2 regions of the Ignavigranum ruoffiae genome follow, and region 2 is predicted to be linked to the other one. Evidence: a T-box and tRNA genes for the amino acid it is inferred to sense, from the RefSeq annotation. Region 2 holds a T-box; the other holds one or more tRNA genes.
What was found. A T-box is a leader RNA that pairs with one kind of tRNA and senses whether it is charged. The one in region 2 lies ahead of leuS (leucine--tRNA ligase), so its partner is inferred to be a tRNA-Leu.
Positions count from the first base shown of each region.

Region 1: it encodes a tRNA-Leu, which carries the amino acid that the T-box ahead of leuS (leucine--tRNA ligase) is inferred to sense. The anticodon was not compared.

Region 1 is NZ_CP096206.2:1,404,718-1,416,855, forward strand. Features, by position in the region: gene M0R79_RS06605 (ABC transporter substrate-binding protein/permease) at 1-535, opposite strand, end outside; gene M0R79_RS06610 (ClC family H(+)/Cl(-) exchange transporter) at 840-2,375, shown strand; gene M0R79_RS06615 (ABC transporter permease) at 2,413-5,238, opposite strand; gene M0R79_RS06620 (ABC transporter ATP-binding protein) at 5,250-5,951, opposite strand; gene M0R79_RS06625 (TetR/AcrR family transcriptional regulator) at 6,120-6,713, shown strand; tRNA gene M0R79_RS06630 (tRNA-Leu) at 6,837-6,919, shown strand; gene M0R79_RS06635 (L-cystine transporter) at 8,170-9,555, shown strand; gene M0R79_RS06640 (hypothetical protein) at 9,783-10,304, shown strand; gene M0R79_RS06645 (Tex family protein) at 10,526-12,138, opposite strand, start outside.
Region 2 is NZ_CP096206.2:727,183-739,320, forward strand. Features, by position in the region: gene metK (methionine adenosyltransferase) at 1-189, shown strand, start outside; gene mnmM (tRNA 5-(aminomethyl)-2-thiouridylate-methyltransferase MnmM) at 186-743, opposite strand; gene M0R79_RS03595 (LysM peptidoglycan-binding domain-containing protein) at 1,090-2,451, shown strand; T-box leader at 2,453-2,657, shown strand; gene leuS (leucine--tRNA ligase) at 2,729-5,149, shown strand; gene M0R79_RS03605 (putative polysaccharide biosynthesis protein) at 5,167-7,893, shown strand; gene M0R79_RS03610 (pseudouridine synthase) at 7,890-8,618, shown strand; gene pepV (dipeptidase PepV) at 8,632-10,056, shown strand; gene M0R79_RS03620 (TrmH family RNA methyltransferase) at 10,040-10,837, shown strand; gene M0R79_RS03625 (HD domain-containing protein) at 11,167-11,709, shown strand; gene pheS (phenylalanine--tRNA ligase subunit alpha) at 12,009-12,138, shown strand, end outside.

The DNA.
Region 1 (12,138 bases), 680 kb from region 2:
CAAATTTGGTCACTTTGTAACCATATTGATCTTTCAAGCGCTCGGCAATATCGGCCCCTTGTGAACCAATTTTGGTCGCAACCTGCTTGCCTTTCAAATCTTCAAGTTTTTGAATATCGCTTTTGGCATCAACGGCAAACATGGAACCTGCTTCAAAGTAAGGATCAGAAAAGTCAAAGGATTGTTTTCTTTCATCAGTGATTCCCATGCCATCAATCATACCGTCAGCCTGTTTAGATTCCAAAGCTTGCAGCCCTGATGAAAAAGGCATAATCTTGTACTCTATCTCAAAACCTTGATCTTCAGCAATAGCTTCCAGAATCTCAATATCAATTCCAATTAATTCACCATTTTCATCAGTAAATTCAAATGGACTATAATCTGTAGAGGTAATCACACTGTACGTCTTTTTCTCTTGGGCAAGTGCTTGACTAGCGGGCAATATCAGACTTAAACCAAAAATGAATAAGATCCAACAAGACAAGACCGACCCGATTTTTTTACTTTTTTTGTGTTTTTTACTTTTAGTATTCACATAAATCCACCTCTTGTTAAAAATTTTAAAGAATAAAATTAAAAAAAGCAAAAGATATACACTATAATATGAAATATATATGAGTTTCTGTGGATTTTTTCTTATTTTAATCTAATCTTAATCAAGCGAAAGCAAAAAAAGACGCCTGCAAAACAGACGTCCTATGTTAGAAGCGCTAACACAAGATTAATTCTATCACTTGCCTAGTCAGGTCGCAAGATTTATGACTATGAGTGAAATCAATTTTCCCACGCGCTATCAACTTATGCTAAAATGGAAATGTATGTTCTAAAGGAGGAATTCGATGCAATCCGGTCCCACAAATACCTTAGAGTCACAACCCTCGCTACCAATCCTGATGGTTTTAGGGGCCATCATTGGACTCGTCGCTGGCTTAACTTCGATTGCTTATCGCTTTGTGATTAGTCAATTTGAAAGCTATCGACATATTTTATATAGTCAGACAAGTTTATTCTATCTTATCTTGTATGGACTGGCTATCTTATTGATTGCCTATATTCTACGACGTTTATTACAATGGGCTCCTTTTTCGAATGGATCTGGTATCCCGCAAATTAAAGCAGAAATTATGAATCATATTGATCAAGCGGCTTGGCCAACTATCATAAGTAAATTTTTCGGTGGATCATTAAACAGTCTGATTGGTTTTAGCCTAGGAAGAGAAGGCCCCTCAATTCAAATTGGAGGTATGGCTGGCAAATGGTTGAGTCAAGTCTTCAAAGTACCTAGCCTTTCCCGTAAATTTCTAATCACAGCTGGTGCCTCGGCTGGATTATCTGCGGCTTTCAATGCACCTCTGGCTGGCGTTCTGTTCACCTTAGAGGAAATGTATGGCACCCTATCAGCAGCCATTATCGTGCCCAGCATGGTAGCCAGTCTGGTAGCCAACTTCGTTTCCTTTAAATTAATGGGTCTGGAATACTCTTTCTCATTCGCCATTAATCAGAACCTGCCCTTGGATTGGTGGTATTTATTAATTATACTCGGCTTAGCTTCGGGAATTGTAGGTGTTGCCTTCAATACTTTATTGGAACAAGGCCGCCAACTGTTAGCCAAGAGTAAGTTGAAGCCTTACACTATTATCATCTTGACCAGTTTCATCGTCTTGGCACTAGGTTACACCTTGCCAGAAGTGCTTGGTGGTGGCCATCACTGGATCGAAGAAATGTCCACTCGACACTTCAGTCTCGCCTTTCTAGCCCTAATTCTTACCGTAAAAATGATCTTAACCATTCTTTGTTATAATTCAGGTGTCCAAGGGGGCATCTTTCTCCCTGTCTTAGTCTTGGGCGCAACGCTGGGAAATATTATTGCTCAAAGCAGTCTAACGCCCCAAGATCAAGACACCTATTTGATTAATTTCATGATTCTGGCCATGGCCGGTGTGCTGACTTCGGTAGTTCGAGCACCCCTGATGTCAATTCTCTTAATTACCGAAATGACTGGCTCTTTAAATCATTTCATTAATATTGCCATCGTCGCTTTCATCGCCATGGTGACCGCTGATTTATTAAATTCTCAACCAGTCTATCATACCTTATACAGCAATCTACTCCGACGAATCGAACGTGATCAATTACAAATCCATGATCATCAACAAATAATTATCTCGCCGATTCAAATCAGTCACTCTGATCGCCAGGCCTCATTATTGATCAAGGATCTAACCCTGGATTGTCCCTTCCAAATTGTCATAGTCATTCGCGAAGAACAAAGCTTTATCCCAAACGGATCCGATGTGCTTCTACCCGGTGATTTAATTTACGTCGCTTTCGCCAAATCCGATGCCGAAAAAGTTATTTCCTATTTCCAAAGTTAAAAGAGACCGGATGCCTGAATCGGTCTCTTTGTTTTATTTATTCAACAGATTTTAATGCTTCGAGCATATCTACTCGTCTTAAGCGCCGATTAACCATAAATCCTAGAACTGTGAAAATAATCACTACAATTGCCAATGGTAACAGGTAGGCCATCGATCCAACAATCGGGTTGAACATAACATCCTCTGGGGCCACAGTCGTAATAATGTAACGATGAAGTAGATTTCCCAGTAGATAGCCTAGTAGAATCCCCACTAAAGATTGAATAATTGTTTCACGATAGATATACATTGTCACTTCTTTATTATGGAATCCAAGAACTTTGATCGTTGACAATTCACGTAATCGTTCCGAAACATTGATATTGGTCAAATTATAAAGGATAACAATCGTAAGGAAAATTGCCACCACGATCAATACTTCCATAATCATATTGAGTGAATCTACTACAGTAGCTATCTGATTTATATGAGATATGTTTTGAATAACACCTTCAACACCCTTTAAATTCATAAATTGGGTTGCTATTTCTTCCACATTTTCTTTAGACTTATCTTTTAGCTGAATAAGCTGACCATTGGTTTCATAGTCTTGTGCGAAAGATTTTTCATAATATTCTGAATTCATAAAGACAAAATGAGCAATATACATTTCTGTAACATCAGCAACTTTAATCGTATGATTTTTCCCTTGTGAATCTTCAATTTCAAAAGAGTCACCAGGTTCTAGATCCAATAATTTAGCCAGTTTTTCAGAAATTATTGCCCCGTCAGAGCTCAACTTTAAGGCTTCTCGATTCTCCCGATGATTCAAGTTCAAATATTGGTTGAAAGCAAGCGATTTTTCTGGAACGATCAAATTGATTTCTTGTTCATCCGCTTTCTTTCCAGCAACTTTTGAAAGTTTATCGAAATGGATAGCCAAATGATGAGCAATGTCATCTTGATCTAATTTTTCCGATAATTTATGGTTTTCTTCATCAGTCAAGTAATCTTTTTGAGCGACAATCATGTCGTATTGGATTATTTCTTGGAATTGTCGATTACTAATCCCTGAGATAGAGTGTTGGACCGCTAGACCAGCAAAAAGCAAGGCCACACCCCCACTAACACCAAAGATTGTCATAAACATCCGTTTCTTATAACGAAAGATATTTCTTGCGGTAACCTTCTTGGTAAAGGAAAGCCGTTTCCAGATAAAAGGGATGCGTTCTAATAAGATTTTTTCCCCCTGAACGGGTGGTTTTGGTAATAACAATTGGGCTGGACTTTCTTTTAATTCTTGTCTAACGACTTTTAGTGCTGGTATGACCGCACTGATAAGTGCGAGGATTATGGCAATCAAGGTAACATCCCAATAGAAGTGAAGTTCTAAAGGTTGAATCTTATATGCATCTTTATATGCTGAATATACAATGATTGGTAATAAGGTATGTCCTAGGGCAATCCCTATTGTTGCTCCCAATAGACTCGCAACTAATCCATATACAACAAACTTCTTACTTACATCACGATCCGTATAGCCTATGGCTTTTAATATTCCAGCATTCATTCTTTCTTCATCGACGAACCTTGTCATCGTATTAAAAGTAACTAAAGCAGCCACAAAATAAAGAAAAATCGGAAAAATATTGGCCAAATCTTCAACTATTTCCTCGATATTCGTGTAAATTTTATAACCTTTGGCTCCGGGCGTTTCGCGTCGAGTTAAAATCGAATATTTAGATTCAGTCAAATTTGTTATAAACTCTTCCGCTTTGACAATATCTTTTTCAGCTGTTTTAATCGTTTCTTCGGCATCAGCTTTCTTTTCTTCAAATTTGTGGTGTTTGTCCTCATATTTTTTGGCATTATCTTGCCATTCAGCTTCTGCCAAATCATAACTAGCTTTTTTCTCATCATAAACAGCTTGCAAGGCTTCTGGATTGGCCTCTGCTTGGGCTTTTAATTGATTTAAAGTTGCTTTACTCTCGTCTAGTTGACGACGTCCTTGGTCTAATTGATCTTTTGCATCTTCTAATTCGATTTCCTTATTTTTAATTTTTTGACGACTATCAGCAATATCTTGTTGTCCTTCTGAAATCGCTTCTTGAGTATCGTCCCTTAATTCTTGATAACGTTCTGCAGAACGATGGTCAAATTGGTCCTCAAGCTCTTCTTTATGCTTATGTAGACGCTTGATATATGTCTGACTATAGGGATTCACTCCAACTAAGTTATCAAAGCTTAAACGAGCATTCATATAAACCGGAGAATCGAAAGTTATCGGTGCAACGACACCATAAGCCTTTAATTCACCTGAACCTGATTGAGAAGGACCCAAACTTACAGTCGACAAAATCTCCGTTGAATCAACGAAACCAACCACCTTAAATTTATGATTCTCCAAATTATAATGGTCAAGACTGTTAGGTAATTCTTTCACATCAATCCAAGAGTCCAAAGGATATTGATCCATCATATCTGAATAGAGCGCAATTTCATTCTTTTTGCTCGGCAGAATGCCCTCTACCAATCGATATTGGGAAAGACTTGGAGTTTTAGAAAAAATTCGTAAAGACTGATTGGTTCTTTTAATAACGACATCTTGTTGATAACCAAATTCGACTTGATTAATCCCAGCCACTTGCTGAATCAAATCTTTATCATCTTGGTTCAACCCATATTGACTCATTACAATGATATCGGCTAATTGATGTTGATCAAAATAATCTTGACCGGTTCGACGCATGTCAGGACCGGTAACTTTTAAACCCACTAAGGCGAAAGATCCTAAAGCTATTAAACAAATAATTGAAAAAAATCGTCCTTTAGAATGTCTAAAAGCCTTGCGGATATCCTTCCATAAGGTACTTTTCTTCATGATTCTCCCTCCTACCATTCAAGTTCTTCAATTAGTTTGGGCTGATCATTCAAAGAAATTTCAGACACACTAGCGTCATGCATATGGATGACTCGGTCTGCAATCGGCGCTATGGCACTATTGTGGGTAACAATCACAACCGTAGCTCCCTGTTTACGACTCATATCTTGAAGTATTTGTAATACTTGTTTCCCCGTATTATAATCCAAAGCACCTGTTGGCTCATCACACAAGAGAATCTTTGGTTTTTTGGCCACTGCTCGTGCAATTGATACACGTTGTTGCTCCCCACCAGAAAGTTGGGCAGGAAAATTATTAATTCGGTGCTCAAGGCCTACCTTTTTTAAGACTTCCACAGGGTCCTCAGCATCTTTTACGATTTCAGTAGCGAGCTCAACATTTTCTTTAGCAGTCAAATTAGCTACCAAGTTATAAAATTGAAATACAAATCCTACATCATTTCGCCGATATTCTGTTAATTGATGAGAACTATAATCAGAAATATCCTGATTATCAATAATGACTTGCCCCTTAGTATTACTGTCCATGCCACCAAGAATATTTAATACCGTTGATTTACCTGCACCAGAAGCGCCGAGAATCACAACCAGTTCGCCTTTTTCAATTTCAAAATTGACATCTCGGTTAGCCGTTATTTCAGTATCTCCTGTTTGATAAGTTTTATAACTATGTTTCATTTCTATATAACTCATATCTTCACTCCTTATGAATATTTACCCTAGATTCGGTAGAATTAAATAAAACACGCCTCAAATAAAATGAACAGCGTGTTGATTATTTAATGGTCATATTATAAAATGACCTCAGATAGGAATCAATAAGCAATAATCAACAAGTTGTTGATTTAGGAAGGATAAAACATGAGTCAACGACAAACAAAAACTAAAGAAAAAATCAAACAAGTCTTAATCAAACTCGTTAAAGAAAAGGGCTTAGCCAATGTTACCGTTAGCGACATCGCCCGCGAAGCTCAAATAAATCGCGGAACTTTCTATCTACACTACATTGACAAATTTGATTTAATTGAAAAACTAGAAACAGAAGCGATTAACGATTTATCTGCGATATTATTGGCCGAACCTGAAAAAGAAGCCCTTACTTCCCCCATCGAACTTTTCCCATATAGTCTAATCCTACAGACCATGTACTATATCAAAGATAACTATGCTTTTATTGCTACCATGACGCAACAAGGACACAACCAAGAATTTATGGAACAGTTCAAAAATATCTTGAAACAATTAATCCAACAAAAATTAGATCGCCACCATATCCAACTGGCTAATGTTTCAGGTCTTTCCGTGGAATATGCTGATGAAATCCTTTCCAGCAGTATCTTGGCCATCGTTACGCTTTGGGTTAGACGGGAGCTTAAAGAAACACCAGAAGAAATTGCCGAAATGATTGTCCAGACTAAACATTATGGACCTTATCAAATTATTCAAAAATATTAAACTGTACCCAATTCTTAGCTCTTGAAACAAAACAAACAAATTACCAAATTATAAAGAATGACATTTGGATTGAAGTATTTGACAGATAGGCTAATAATAGCGTATAATAAATTCTATCGTCATGCGGACATGGCGGAATGGCAGACGCGCTATCTTGAGGGGGTAGTGAGTGAATACTCGTGTGGGTTCAAATCCCATTGTCCGCATTATCAATTTTTGTTGTTTTTTTAAAGAAGTATAAACGTTGGTAATATAATGTTTTAAATGTAAAATGATATTGTTTGATATTAACTAAAATCAAATTTTACAAACAATTTTACATACAACTTTTATAAATTAATATGTCCTCAACAAAATTCAACAAAATATTATTTTTTAAGAGCCTGTAATTGGCTCTTTTTATTTTTAAATGAGATAAAAAATGTAACAGACACAAAATAAGAATCCTGTCACTCGCAAGAAGATGGAAATCCACGCAGCTTACAATCTCTTACGATTTGTCAATTAGAGATTGTCTAATGGATTTAGTTCGGAAAAGCAAGGCTTTGAAAAACGACCAACCCAGATATCTCTTTTTATTCTTCAAAAAAACATATAATCTTTAGTTCGAGTAATCTAAAAAGTTATTTTTTCTTAAGTCGGAAGCATGGGCATACGAGAACCCTAGGATCAGCATACTTTACCCACATCAATCCCTTGAAGCCTCCGGCTTTTAGGGATTGAGTCGAAAAGTAAGTCTGGAGCTTATGAAAATAAGCGGAAGACAGTGCCCAATTTTTTCTATTATTGATAGATACTAATCTCTCATAAATTTAGTAAAACAGAAAATTTTAAAGAGATTAAATGAGTTTTGATAATTTCATTAACAAAATACGAATCCTGACACTCGCAAGAAGATGGAAATCCACGCAGCTTACAATCTCTTACGACTTGTCGATTAGAGATTGTCTAGTGGATTTAGTTCGGAAAAGCAAGGCTTTGAAGAACGACCACGCCCAACACTCTCTTATTTTATTATTCAAAAAATATAAATTTTAGTTCGAGTAATTTATTAAGTTATTTTTTCTTAAGTCGGAAGCATGGGCATACGAGAACCCTAGGATTAGCATACTTTACCCACATCAATCCCTTGAAGCCTCTGGCTTTTAGGGATTGAGTCGAAAAGTAAGTCTGAAGCTTATGAAAATAAGCGGAAGACGGTGCCCAAGAGTTCGAGTAAGCCCATGCCATAGACTTAAACAAGAAAAAATTGTCTAATCCCATTAATTAGTCTTTCTAAAATTATAATCTTTCTCATTTTAATCACATTATTTGTTTGATTATCAGTTAAATATCATAGTTCCTTGAATGGATACTTATGCCTTTACAAGCTTATTCTCTTTTGTTAGAATTCGTACTATAAATTCTGAGAGTTTACAGATGTAATCTCTACTATTTTATTTAGGAGGATGGTTTGATGGCAATTATTTTATTTTTATTCGTTTTTCTTACCTTATTGTTTTTACTTTTCCGCATGAGTCGGACTCACGTAGCCTATGCCAAACGGGTCTTCACCGGCTTGGGCTTAGGGATTGTCCTGGGGGCAATCATTCAGTGGCTATACGGCGTTGAGAGTGATACCACCAATCAAATAATGGATTGGATTTCGATCGTCGGCTCCACCTATATCAAATTGTTACAAATGTTAGTCGTGCCTTTAATCTTTGTTTCCTTGGTTAAAGCCTTTACCCAAATGGAAGGCCATAGCCACCTAGGGAAAATCTCAGCCCATATTCTTACCGTTTTAATTGGGACTGTTTCTGTTGCAGCGACATTGGGAATTGCCTCAGTATTGCTATTTGGACTTAATGGCGCTGAATTCAGCCAAGGTGCTCAAGAATTGGCTCGCATTGAAAGCCTGCAAGAACGCAGTGCCATGGTTGCCGACCTCAGCCTACCTCAACAGATTATTGAATTCGTGCCAAGTAATATCTTCGAAGATTTAGCAGGTAGCCGACCAACCAGTACCATCGCGGTCGTTATCTTCTCAGCCTTAGTAGGAATTGCCTATCTAGGTGTCGCCCGAAAATATCCAGAAGATGCACGAACTTTCAAGGGTATTATTGATGCCCTACACCGCATTGTCATGCGCTTAGTATCACTTGTTTTACGCATGGCTCCTTACGGAATTCTGTCTCTGATGACCATGATGGTCGCTACTTCCAGCTTACAAGCCTTGTTGAACATGGGAACCGTCTTATTGGCTTCATATTTTGCTTTTGCCATTATGTTTATCATTCATGGACTCATCTTGGCAGTCAATGGTCTGTCACCGATGACTTACTTTAAGAAAGCTTGGAATGTCTTGAGCTTTGCCATTACCTCTCGCTCTAGTGCAGCGGCTCTGCCTTTGAATATTGCGACTCAAGAAGAGGCCTTTGGGGTCGACTCTACGACGGCGAATTTCTCAGCCACTCTGGGAATGTCCATTGGCCAAAATGGCTGTGCCGGAATTTATCCTGCCATGTTAGTAGCTATTATTGCTCCAACCGTTGGTCTTGATTTATCTAATCCGATGACCTGGTTAACCATTGTCGCAACTGTAGCGATTTCTTCATTTGGTGTCGCTGGTGTTGGTGGGGGAGCTACTTTCGCTGCCTTGATTGTCTTTGGAACCTTGGGCTTACCGATTGAAATTATTGGTCTAATGGTTTCTATCGAACCGGTGATTGATATGGGGCGGACAGCATTAAATGTTTCTGATTCTATCGTGGCAGGTCTAGTCACTTCTAAACGACTACACTCGATGAATACACAAGAATTTAATGATCCCGAACAACAATTAACAACTGAAATTGGTTAATTAATAGACTTATTGTTTAAAAAGCTATTCTAAACCTGCTTGAAAGTAATTTCTTGCGCTTTGGGATAGCTTTTATCTTGCTCAATTATTGATCCATTTCTACTTGGCTTAAATTTATTTTCGGCTATAATTAAATTATAATGATAATCTCTTAAGTCCGTTCGTCAATTTTGCTGTTTTTTGCTTCAACGATTCAGAAAGAATAATGAAATTAGAGGAGGATCTGTATGCTTAAGAAGTGTCAACCCTATCTGTTGTTTAGCTTAGCTATCTTTTTTATCTTTAACCTATTTTCCCCTCACGTTGTAGCCAAAGACTTAAGTTTTGAAGATTTTATCGGAACTTATACGCTAGAGGATAGTTTTATTAAGGAGCTTTCTGTCGAAGAAGACCAGGTCATACTTTATCTAGACGATATCGAGCAAGCTATTGGCAAAGATGACCCGCTAGAAGAAGTTTACCTGCAGATTAAGAATTTTGTGGCCAACGAACCTAGACAGGACTTAGCTGATCCCACTGAAAGTAATCAAGACTCGCGCTTAATCGCCAAAGCTTCTTATCAAGAAAATAAAGATACCGATCATGAAGTGAGTCACCAATTAGTCTTTGAAGATTTGATTCAATCGGCAATGGTTCAAGATAACCGCTTAGAATTAGCTTTAAATGATAAGTATCTCTTCCAACTTTCTAAGGACAAAGATGGTAACTTAGTTGATGACCAGCACCAAGTCACTTTCAACAAGCAATAACTTTATAGAGACACATGGAGCAATCACTTATCCAATAGAATTTAAATATTTAAACAAAAATAGACCGAATATTTACCTGCATCGGCAGAAATAAATCTGACGAATAGTAAATATCCGGTTTTTTTTATGATATATTGATTGACTGAACCCGAGAACTTATGTCTGGTTTCTATACCTTGCCTACACAGACAAAATTTAGCTTCAATCTTATCTAAACTTTATCAACCGCGTTTCAGACCGATACGCTGACTTTGTGGATCCAATGAGATCACTTCAACTTCAACAATATCGCCGACGGCGACCACTTCTGCAGGATGCTCGATAAACTTATCTGATAATTTGGAAATATGAATTAAGCCGTCTTGCTTGACGCCAATATCGACAAACGCTCCAAAATCAACCACATTGCGGACCACCCCTTGCAAGGTCATACCGACTGATAAATCTTCAAAACTTAAGACATCCTCGCGTAAGATCGGGGTAGCTTGACCATCACGAATATCCGCCGTTGGATGCATCAAGCCAGCCAAGATATCCTCGAGGGTTTCTTTACCAGTAGCCAAACCTTGACTCAATTCAGTAAGATTAAGCTGGCCGAGGGCCTGTGTGGCTTGTTCACTGCCCAGGTCAGCCAGATCAATACCGGCTAGGGCTAAGATTTTCCGGGCCAAGGGATAGGATTCAGGATGAATCGAGGTCTGATCTAAGGGATTGTCTCCACCTAAAACCCGGATGAAACCAATCGCTTGCTCAAAAGTCTTGGGACCGAGTCGTTTTACTGCTTTAATCTGGTCTCGCGACTGATAGCTACCGATACTATTGCGATAATCCACAATATTCTTGGCGGTCGTTGAACTCAAGCCTGAAACATGCTGTAGGAGTTGAACCGATGCCGTATTGATATCGACGCCAACTTGGTTTACCGTCATGTTGACCACGAAATCGAGTTGTTCGTTTAAGGCTTTTTGGGATACATCGTGTTGATATTGACCCACTCCCATTGATTTAGGGTCGATCTTAATTAATTCTGCCAAGGGATCTTGCAAACGACGGGCGATTGATACCGCTGATCGTTCTTCCACTTGGAAATCAGGAAATTCTTGGCGAGCAACCTCACTGGCCGAATAGACTGAAGCCCCCGCTTCACTCACCACAATAAAGCGAGCGGCTAGTTGATGTTCTTGGATGACTTGGGCCACGAACTGTTCAGATTCTCGACTGGCTGTTCCATTGCCAATCGCAATCACTTCAATTTGATATTCTTCGATAAGTTCAGCTAGTTTGTCAGCTGCGGCTTGTCTTTGAGCTTGGCTGGCCGGTTTATGCGGATAAATGACTGCTTTGGCTAAGACGTAACCTGTTTCATTAATCATCGCCAATTTACATCCCGTTCGATAAGCTGGGTCAAAGCCCATAATCCGTTTGCCCTTTAGGGGAGCTTGGAGTAACAAATGACGCAAGTTATAACCAAAAACTTCAATCGCTTGTTGGTCAGCTTCTTCTGTCATTTGGTTGCGGATCTCACGCTCTATCGCTGGTTGAATGAAACGCTTGTAGGCATCTTCGATGGCTACCAAGACACGGTCCTTCTTCGGCTTGGCCAAAGAATCAGCCACAAAGCGTTTAACCATATAATGAATCGCTGGTTCAGCATCCGCCTCCACCTTGACCGAGATGACGCCTTCTTTTTCAGCACGATTCATCGCCAATGTCCGATGGGCCTGAAGTTGGCTCAGCTTTTCCGTGAAATCATAGTACATTTCATAGACCTTTTGCGGGTCTGATTCTGCGTCTTTCAATTGACTTTGGACCACCGCATTATAATGATAATACT
Region 2 (12,138 bases):
AAGATTGAAGCAATGATTGAACGAGTTTTTGATTTGACCCCGCAGGGCATTATCGATCATTTACAATTAAGACGACCAATCTATAGTCAAACTGCTGCCTATGGTCATTTTGGTCGGACAGATCTTGATTTGCCTTGGGAACGACTCGATAAAGTGCAAGAAATTCAAAACTTTATGCAAAAAGCCTAACGTTTCTCAATCACTAAAGTAAATGGCGGATTATTTTTCTGATTGATAAAATTATATTGAAGAATACTATATTCCTCTTGGGACCAATCTTTGAGTACATCAAGGAGTTGGTCTCTTTCTATTTTTCCAGCTGGATGTCCAGAATACACGACGATAATAATCATGCCCTGTGGAACAAGCTGTCGGGAAATTTTCTCGATGGCCGTGATGGTTGAGGGATACTGGGTAGTAATTTGATGGTCGGCTCCTGGTAAATAGCCCAAGTTAAAGATGGCTCCATGGATGGGTAAATTTTCAGGAAGATATTGATCAACTTGTTCATGACTAGCCAGAAAAGCCTGGAAATTCTTAAATTGATTAAATTTCTCGAATGAATAGGCGAGGGCTGCTTCCTGAATATCAAAAGCAAACAGCTTTCCTTGAAAGTGAGCTTGTTGGAGTATAAATTGTGAATCGTGTCCTTTACCTAAGGTTGCGTCGATAAAGTTCCCTGCAGGAAACTTTTGGGTCAGTTGTTGTAATAGCTGATGACTATAATGAAGTGCATTTAACAAAACAAGGCCTCCTAATGTTACAAGTGAATTACATTTGTTAAGCTTTTAATAAATCAAACGCAAAACCACCTATACTTGTTTATTTAGTATTATAATAAAAATTGTGAGAAATTAAAATTTTGTTGGTAACGGAGGGACAATAGTGACGAGTAGACGAGAAATAATTTGCCAAAAGGCACAAAAAAACCGTCGGATAAAAAGCAGAAAACTTTTTAGTAAAGTTAATGTGAGTATGATGCTTTTATCAAGCGTGTTCGTACTGGAAAATGTTAAACCAACAAATACACTTCCTGTACTAACCAAAACGGTAGAAGCGAAAAATTCTCCAAGTCAATTTTTAGGTTTGGTGGCTGAATATGCGAAAGAAGTTGCTGCTAAAAATGACTTATATGCCTCAGTAATGATTGCCCAGGCAGCCTTGGAATCAGGCTGGGGAAATTCGACATTAGCGACAAACTATCACAATTTATTTGGGATTAAAGGATCTTATAATGGTCAATCAGCTCAAATGAATACCTTAGAAGATGATGGTAGTGGTAATTACTATGGAATTACTGATGGCTTTAGAGTTTATGACAATTATGGTCAATCATTAGCCGATTATGCGAGTGTATTAACTGGAGATAATAATCCTGATTCTTGGCGTTATAATTTCTATAAGGGTGCGCGAAAGAGTAATACCAGTTCATATACCGATGCTACAAGTTGGTTAACGGGTCGCTATGCTACCGATACTTCGTATGGTCAAAAATTAAACCAATTAATTGCGAATTATAATTTGACTCAATATGATGGCGGATATGCTCAAGCGGTTGAAACACAAGCAGCTACACCAAGTGACTCCACACAACAAGCTGTGGGTGCTGGTTCTTATCAAGTCAAGGCTGGTGATTCAGTCTGGGGCATTGCTCACCGTTATGGCATGACCATGGAAGCTTTACGAGCAGCTAATAACTTATCAGGTAACTTTATTTATCCGGGCCAAGTCTTAGCTGTTAGCGGAACAAGCATTGCAAGTCAACCAAGCCAAGCTGTAAACAATCAAACAGGTTCAGCTACCCTTGATAGCACGGAAGCAGCTGCTGGTTCTTATGTAGTTAAAGCTGGAGATTCAGTCTGGGGTATTGCCCATCGCTATGGTATATCTATGGAAGCTTTAACTTCAGCCAATGGAATTAGTAATAACTTTATCTATCCAGGTCAAGTTCTGCAAGTCAATGCTGGCCAAGTTCAAAAACAAACACCAAGTCAAGCGATTGATGCAACCAATGTGGCAGAAACTTCGACGGGTTCACTGTCAGGTTCATCTTATACCGTTAAAGCTGGAGATTCTGTTTGGGGCATTGCTCACCGCTTTGGCATTTCAATGGATAGTCTAGTAAGTGCCAATGGTATTGTTAATAATTTTATCTATCCAGGTCAAAGTTTAGCCATTAATGGCCAAGCTGTAGCAGCCCAAACAAATAATCAAACAGAAACAACACCTGCCGAACCTGTTGCTGAAACAGCTCAACCGGTTGAAACTACTGTGGCTGATAACGGCGTGGCTACTAGCGCTAGCTCACAAGGAACTTATGTTGTTCAACGTGGGGATTCATTATATGCGATTGCCCGAAAAAATGGTATTTCATTGGATGAATTAGTGACTTTAAACGGATTTTCCGGGTATGATCAATTGATTTTACCAGGTCAAGTTGTTTTAGTTTAAATTAAATAGTGTAAGGTTTGAAGTATTAGAAGTGTAATGATTTTAAGAGAGCTTACATTTGCTGCGAGTAAGTAATCATCGCTTTGAACTCGTCAAACAGACTTATTCTTCTGAACGATAGTAAGAAGAATCGTAAACTCTGCGTTAAAGATTTTAAGGGGATTTATCCCGAATAATAGGTGGTACCGCGTTAACTCGCCCTATATTATCTGCTAAAGCTAGATAATGTGGGGTTTTTTTGTATAATAAGAATTAGAATCATTAGGAGGAGCATTATATGACCTATCAACATCAATCCATTGAGAAAAAATGGCAAAAATATTGGCAAGACAACCATACTTTTAAGACACAAAATCGAGGAATAGATCATCCCAAATACTATGTTTTAGATATGTTTCCGTATCCATCAGGACAAGGATTACATGTGGGACATCCTGAAGGATACACAGCGACGGATGTGATGGCGCGGATGAAACGTGCGCAAGGTTATGATGTACTCCATCCAATGGGCTGGGATGCTTTTGGTTTGCCCGCTGAGCAATATGCTTTGGATACGGGTAATGACCCAGCTGAATTTACTCAAGATAATATTAAAAATTTCAAACGACAAATAAATTCGCTTGGATTTTCCTATGATTGGGATCGGGAAATTAATACCACAGATCCAGAATATTACCGTTGGACTCAGTGGATTTTTACTAAACTTTTTGAAATGGGCTTAGCATATGAAGATAACATTATGGTAAATTGGTGTGAAGCCCTAGGAACGGTCTTAGCAAATGAAGAAGTTATTGATGGTGTTTCAGAACGAGGAGGCTATCCAGTTGTACGCCGACCGATGAAACAATGGGTCTTAAAAATTACGGCCTATGCCGATCGCTTGTTAGAAGATTTAGACGAGATTGATTGGCCAGAGAATGTTAAAGATATGCAGCGAAACTGGATTGGCAAGTCCGAAGGGGCTTTAGTTAAATTTGCCGTAGATGGTTATGCAGAACTAGAATGCCAAGTCTTTACTACACGACCTGATACGCTTTTTGGTGTATCTTATATTGTCTTAGCACCGGAACATGAGCTTGTAGGTCAAATTGTTACGGATGAACAAAAAGCACAAGTAGAAGCCTATCAAGCCCAAGTTGCTAGTAAGTCTGACCTAGATCGGACCTCACTCGCTAAGGAAAAAACAGGGGTATTTACTGGAGCTTACGCCATTCATCCAGTGACCCAAGAGAAACTTCCCATTTGGATTGCCGATTATGTACTTGCTAGCTATGGAACCGGCATGGTGATGGCCGTACCTGCTCATGATCAAAGAGATTATGAATTTGCCCATCACTTTGAATTACCTCTGAAAGCTGTGATTGAAGGGGATATAAGTCAAGAGGCTTATATTGAAGATGGCATCCATATTCATTCGCAATTTTTAGATGGTCTAAATAATCAAGCAGCGAGTGAGAAAATGATCGCTTGGCTTGAAGAACATGATCGAGGTCAGCGAAAGGTTAATTACCGGCTTCGGGATTGGATTTTCTCTCGTCAACGTTATTGGGGAGAACCTATCCCAGTCATTCATTGGGAAGACGGTACAACGACGGCAGTTGCTGAAGCCGATTTACCAGTCGTTCTACCAAAAGCTGACAATATTAAACCGTCAGGAACTGGCGAATCGCCACTAGCTAATATTGAAGATTGGTTATATGTGACCAATCCTGAGACCGGAATGAAAGGTCGTCGAGAAACAAATACCATGCCACAATGGGCTGGCTCTTCTTGGTATTTCATTCGTTATATGGATCCTCATAATCAAGCGGAATTAGTATCGAAAGAAGCGATGGAAAAATGGCAAAATGTTGACTTATATATTGGTGGTGTAGAACATGCTGTGCTCCATTTACTCTATGCTCGCTTCTGGCATAAAGTTCTGTATGATTTGGGACTAGTTACGACTAAAGAACCTTTCCAAAAGCTATTTAACCAAGGAATGATTCTAGGCGAAAATAATGAGAAGATGTCAAAATCAAAAGGGAACGTGGTCAATCCGGATGATGTGGTTAAAGAATATGGGGCAGATACGCTTCGGGTATACGAGATGTTTATGGGGCCTCTGGATGCTTCGATTGCTTGGAGTGAGAATGGTCTAGAGGGTAGCCGGCGATTCCTTGACCGTGTCTGGCGCCTGATTATCGATGAAGAGAATAATCGCTTGCAAGCAAGTATCCAAGATGCAGCCAACCCTAATTTAGAGAAAATCTATCATCAAACTGTTAAGAAAGTCACCCAAGATTATGAAATCCTACATTTTAATACAGCAATTTCACAACTTATGATTTTCTTAAACCAAGCGAAGGATGAAGAAATTCTTCCACGAGAATATATTGAAGGTTTTGTTAAACTCTTAGCGCCAATTGCGCCTCATTTGATGGAAGAAATTTGGCAATATTTAGGTCATCAAGAATCTATCAGCCTAGCAGCTTGGCCAAGTTATGATGAAAGCTTAACATTAGAGAAAATGATTGAGATTGTGGTCCAAATTAATGGTAAAATAAAGGCAAAACTTCAAATAGAAAAAGATATGGCTAAAGATGCCTTAGAAGAGAAAGTACTGGCTCTAGATGAAGTCAAACAAGCTTGCCAAGACAAAGAAATTAAGAAAGTGATTGTGGTTCCAAATCGGTTAGTGAACATAGTGGTTAAATAATTTAAGGAGGTGTTTTCTTGAAGAGTCCTTTAAATGACAATGATCTGAATAATAAACTAAATCAAGACCATGATATGGATGCCAATGAGGAGTTAAGTCAGGTATCCTATCGACAAAAGAACAAGCAACCTTTAGATGATGATTATTTCACTTATCAAGAGCTTCATGATTTACAAGCGGCTAAACAAAAAGCTTCAGAGAATGAATTCCGCTATCATTCAATTAAAGATGATTTAATTCGACAACGACAAGAACAAAGTCGTGTTCATCGAAAAAGTAACTTATTAAGTGATCTTTTTCAAAAGAATTATGAGGAATACTACGATCTAAATAAATTAGAACCGATCCAATCCTACAATCAGTTTCCAGAAGAAGCAGAGAAGGAAGAGACCCCTGTTGCAGATAATTCCAATGAGGAGTTTGAACAAAACGCTGATCTGAATGAAAGTCAAGCTTCCGCGATTGAAGGATCACCAAGCGATGCAGAATCTTCGCCTGGAATATTTCAAGCTTTACGTCGTTCGATTAATCACTTACAAGCTTCAAGTGAACAAATCGTCCAACGGAAAGAAAAGAAGAAAAGCTTTCTAGATTCTATTGCCCAAGCAAAAATGAAAATTAAAAACTTCCGGCAAGATGCAACTGGACTGGATCAGCCATCATCAGCTGAATCCATGAAGCAGAATGATCAAGCTGAAATCCAGGATAAGAATCGCATAGCCACTCAAGAACTTGAAAAAGATCAAACGGTCTATTATGTTCGTGACCGAGAAAATATGGATCGTTCTGAACTTGCTGATAACGAAAACGAGTCGTTTGAGCGAGTAGATCCGATTGAGATTGAACCGACGCCTTCGACGCCGAATATCTCTGCTGAAAGTAGCGAAGAAGAACAAGCGATTGTGGCGACTGAACCGGAAGAAGAACAGACTGAAGAACCAAGCTTATCTGCTGACCAAAACCAGAATAACCTTGAAGAAGAAGTATTATCAGCAACCGCTGAATTCCAAGAACCGATTTTGACGGATACGGTCTTGAGTGATGTGACTGCTGAAGCAGATATTACGATTGAACAACAGATTCATGAAGAGAAAGATGAGATTGATCGTAGTGATAAACTGATTAAAAAAGATAATTTTGTTTCAGGGGCGGCCTGGCTATCGGTCGGTTACGTAATTTCCAGGGTGATAGGGGCCTTATATGTGATTCCTTGGGCGACTTGGTTTGGCGAAGGTTGGAAGCAAGCCAATACCCTTTATAGTGCCGGATATAAGCCTTATTCTTTATTCTTAGCGATTGGTACGGCTGGATTTCCTTCGGCAATTGCCAAACAAATGGCCTTGTATCATGCAAAACGTGAATATCGCGTGGCTGATCGACTCTTCAAGCATAGTTTAATGATTATGCTGGCCACGGGATTAATTTCTGGCTTAATCTTATTTATCCTAGCACCTTTCTTGGCTGAAATGTCACCTAATGTTAATAAAGAAGGGGCAGTCTTGGTTTTAAGATCTTTAGTCCCAGCCTTGCTTATTCTACCGATAATGAGTCTGTTTAGAGGGTATTTCCAAGGCTTTAATGACATGAAACCTTCGGCGGTCTCTCAATTACTTGAACAATTTGCCCGGGTCATTTATATGTTAGTGGCAACTTACGCGATTATGGTCGTGATGAAGGGCGAGGTGACGCCAGCGGTGGTACAGTCAACCTTTGCTGCCTTTATTGGTGCGCTTGTATCCTTGGTCTATTTAGTAATTATTTATCTTCGTCGTTTGCCTGATATTAAGCAATTGCTAGAACAATCCGAAGATAAGATTACTGTCGATTTTAAGGATAGTCTAAAAATTATGACCTTTGATTCCATTCCGTTTATCATTTTGGGATCAGGCATTATCATTATGCAATTAATTGATACCTATAGTTTCGGTAAAATTCTAGAAAAGAGCTCAATTCTATTGCTTACCGAAATCGATGAGTTATATGGCGTCATGAGTTTGGACGTCGATAAGCTGATCATGATTATTATTTCCTTATCAATTGCGCTCTCATCAGCCTTTGTTCCTTCCTTAACTGGGGTCTTCGCTCAGAAGAAATATCAAGAAACGGCCAAAATGGTCCAACATATTCTTTCTGTATTCTTTATGGTGATGATTCCATCTGCGATTGGTTTAATGGCCATTTCAGATAATATTTATCAATTATTCTACCCCTTAGGTAGTGAAATGGGGCCAGCACTCTTAATTACCGGTTCTTTTACGGCGATTATTCTAGGGTTATATACGGTCTTATCGACGATTCTACAATCGATGAACTTTAGACGCTTAGCAGTTCGTTTCTTAGTCGTCGGAATTATTGTTAAGATTCTCTTGCAATATCCATTGGTAGTCTTCTTCCAAGCTCATGGTGCTTTACTATCAACCATGTTTGCTTTGGCCATTTCTAGCTTATTGATGTGGATCAAACTCAACCGAGTTCTGAAATTTAACACTTATCAGTTAACCTTAGACTTCATCAAGATATTGGTACCGGCCATGTTGATGGGTGTTGCTGCCTTGATGTGGAATCGGGTCTTCAATCTTTTATTTGGACCTGTGGGACGTCTGCTAACCTTCTCCAAGGTCATGATGGTAGTCATTATCGCTGTCTTTATCTATCTCGTCTTGCTGGCCGTTCAGGGGATGCTATCCATTCTGATTGGTGATCGTTACCAAGCCTTACAAGAAAAGATTAGGATAAAACTATGAGATTAGATAAGGTGCTTGCCCATGCAGGTTTAGGAACACGGCGACAAGTCAAGAAGATGATTCAAGCAGGTAAAGTAGAAATAGACCAAGAGGTCATTAAAGATCCGGCTTTCCACTTAGATCCGAAATTGGTTGAGATTACCTGTGAAGGGCAGCCTGTTCACTATCAGCAATATTATTATCTGATGCTGAATAAACCTTCAGGAATTGTTTCAGCGACTGAGGACCATTATTTTGAAACCGTCATTGACTGGGTCGCTGCAGATTATGGTCATGTCGACCTATTTCCGGTCGGCCGTTTAGACCGGGATACCACGGGTTTATTGTTATTAACCAATCATGGTCAATTAGCCCATCAATTATTATCGCCCAAGCAAGAGATTGGTAAAGTCTATCGAGCTTGGGTCCAAGGCCGGGTTGAAGCGAATGTCATCACAGCCTTTGCAGATGGGATTGACTTAGGCGATTTTATCACTTTGCCGGCACAGCTATCGATGATCAATTATGATCCGGCACAAGATCGGACATATATTGAAGTTGAAATCTATGAAGGGAAATTCCATCAAGTCAAGCGTATGTTTTCAGCCTTTGATCATCAAGTTCTGACTTTGCAACGGATTCAAATGGGCCCGATAGTCTTAGACCCCAACTTAGCTTTAGGACAGTATCGTCCTTTAAAGCCTGAAGAAATGCAACAATTAAAGCCTTTTGGCTTAATAGAATAAAAGGAGTGGGAAAATGGAAAAAATTCATTGGTTAGACGAAGTGACTGCGAGAAAAGAGGATTTATTAGCCGATCTGTTTCGATTATTAAAGATTGAATCAGTTCGAGATGATGCTTTAGCGAGTGAAGAAGCTCCTGTGGGACCAGGACCTTTGAAAGCCTTGAATGAATTTATGCAGATGGCTGAGGAAGATGGATTTACGACCCAAAAATTTGGACCTTGGGCCGGACGCATCGAACTTGGTCAGGGAGATGAGTTAGTCGGAATATTAGGACATTTGGATGTTGTTCCTGCAGGTTCGGGCTGGCAAACTGATCCCTTCGATCCGGTAATCAAAGATGAACGAATCTATGCTCGTGGTTCAAGTGATGACAAGGGGCCAACCGTTGCCGCCTATTTCGCTTTGAAATTGCTACGTGAACTCGGGGTTGAATTTAATAAACGCATTCACCTAATCGTTGGAACTGATGAAGAAAGTGGCTGGCAATGTATGGATTATTACTTTAAACATGCTGAAATGCCAGACTTAGGATTCTCACCCGATGCTGATTTCCCAATTATCAATGGAGAGAAAGGAAATGTTTCGGCTCTATTCTCTTCTAAAAATACTGAAGAACAATCTGGCCAACTAGAATTAGTCAATTGGCAAGCTGGTTTAAGACCGAACATGGTGCCTGAATCGGCCCAAGCTCAAGTTAAACTAGTTGATGCTAACTTATCTGCAGAGACTTTGGCGAATGCCTTTAATCATTACCTTGAGCAGCATCAATTTAAGGGTCAAATAGATATCAAAGATCAAATCGCTGATTTAACCTTAGTTGGAAAATCCGCACATGGATCTACTCCAGAAAAAGGGATCAACGCAGCGACTCATTTGGCCAAGTTCTTAGCTGACTATGCTTGGACGCGTCTAGATGCCCAACAAATGATTCAATTATTAAGTCAAGAATTATTTGAAGGCTTTGATGCGAGCAAAGTGGGCGTAGCCCACCATCATCCGGTAATGGGCGATGTTTCAATGAATGTCGGCATTGTTAATTTCAACCTGGATGATGGCGTATCAATGAATGTGAATTTCCGCTTCCCTGAAGGTACAGATCCAGAAAATATGCTAGCACAAATGAAAAATCAATTGACGGAATATACGGCATTAAGTTTTGAAATGGGTGCCCATAAAGAACCTCACTATGTGCCAGCGGATGATCCGCTTGTAGCCACTTTACTAGACGTATATCATCGCCAAACCGGCTTACCAGCTCATGAACAAACGATTGGTGGCGGCACTTATGGTCGTCTAATGCCTCGCGGTGTTGCCTACGGAGCCCTATTCCCTGATTCGATCGACACCATGCATCAGGCTAATGAATTCCTCGCGGTTAAAGACTTGTTAAGAGCAACGGCTATTTATGCTGAAGCGATTTATGAACTTACAAGATAGCATGAAAGTCATCCAATCCAAGCAGAATCCTCAAGTCAAACAATGGAAAAAATTGCATACCGCAAAAGGTCGTAAACAGACCCAGACTTATTTGATTGAAGGATTTCATTTGGTAGAAGAAGCCATCCAAGCGGGTTGTCAGTTGCAAACGTTGATGGTCACCGACCCTAATTTTCTTGAGCCGAGCTGGCAAGATCGTTGTCCAGCTATTGAAATTAGTCCAGAGATTGCTAAAGAAATCAGTCAGACGGAACAAAACCAGGGCATTTTTGCAGTAATTAAAAATAACCATGATTCTGTGAATCTTGAAACTTTAATCAATCAAGGGAGTCGCTTCCTAATTTTAGATAATATCCAAGATCCAGGAAATTTAGGAACCATGATTCGAACTGCGGATGCTGCGAATTATTCAGCGGTTTTTATGAGTCCGCAAACGGTGGACATCTATAATGACAAGGTTATTCGGGCGACCCAGGGTTCTCTCTGGCATCTTCCTTGTATTAGCTATCCTTTAGCTGATTTAATCCCAAAATTACAAGCCGCAGCGATTAAGGTTTATAGTTCAGCACTTGATCAGACATCGCTAGATTATCGGCAAATATCTCGAGATCAAGACCTAGCTTATGTGATTGGCAATGAAGGTCAGGGAGTTTCGCCAGAAATCCAAGCCTTAAGTGATGGGCTTGTCCATATCCCGATGCCGGGTCAAGCTGAATCTTTGAATGCAGCAGTGGCAGCCAGCATTTTAATGTTTTATTCTTTGCCTGATACTGAAGCCTAATTAGGGTAAAGAGATTGTTCGATGTCCATCAGATTCAGTCAAAAGAAAATTTTTATTGAAAAATAAAGTTCAAAAATATTTATGTATCCATAGCAAAATGACCGCATTGAGGTTCATAAATCTTGCTATTTTAAATTAAAAGCTCCCTCTTAAGTAGCTTGCTAACATTGATTTCAAGCTACTTCATGGGGACTTTTTTTGGTTAACGTACGCAGGATTGGCAGATTTACACAATTTTTACAATAAATTAACCAATCCTTCATGAATAATTTACATTGGTTCTCTATAATAGCTGTGGTATTGAGAAATAGTGTATTGGAGGATTGTTGATGACTTTAAATTGGCAAGCAGATCGTGAATATATGTCCATTGTAGAAGAAATCATGAATCTAGAAGAAGTTAAAGGTCTAGAGAAGTATGTCCATCATCGTTTTACCAATCGGTTGGCTCATTCAATTTCAGTATCTTATCGCTCATTTCGTTGGGCGCGACGTCTAGGTTTAAATCGACGGTCGATTGCTCGAGCAGGCTTGTTGCATGATTTATTTTTCTATGAAAGTCATGAGAAATCAACCGTAGGTGGTAAAGGGCACAATTATGAGCATCCACGGATTGCTTTGGCCAATGCGATCAAGTTGGTAGAATTATCAGATATGGAACAAGATATTATTTTGAAACATATGTTTGGGGCGACCTTAGATTTACCACGTTATGCTGAAAGCTGGGTTGTCACCTTAATGGATAAAGAAGCTGCGATTAGTGAATTGTATCATGGTTATCTTTCCGTCTTCGTGAATGAATGGCGGCAAGCTGCGGATACTTATCGATCATTAATTAAACCAGCTTTTCGGTTTTCTAATTCCTTGAAATAAATAACTGATTGACCCATGAGCTAAATCTCGCTATACTATAGGTAATAAAGGCCTTGACGAAATCCGTTGAAACGCTAAGCACAGGGAGATTTAGCATGACTGAAACTAGATCAGTAAGTCGTTATCAACCTTCAATTTCCGAGCTGATCTGTTAAGACATCTGTTGAAAAGGATCCCGTTATCCCGGTTAAAGATTTAAGAGTTTGAATTTTTAGGTAATAAAGATTTAAAAATAAGGGTGGTACCACGGTAGCGCGTCCCTTTCGGGGGATGGGCTTTTTTTTATTTTATTCAAGGAGATGATTGTGATGAAAGAGATTAACGAGTTAATTCATGCGATGGAAGAGTTACTAAAACAAGCCTTAAACGACATTGAGCAAGCAGATTCAAGTGATGCGTTAAAACAGATTCGGGTGAAATATACGGGTA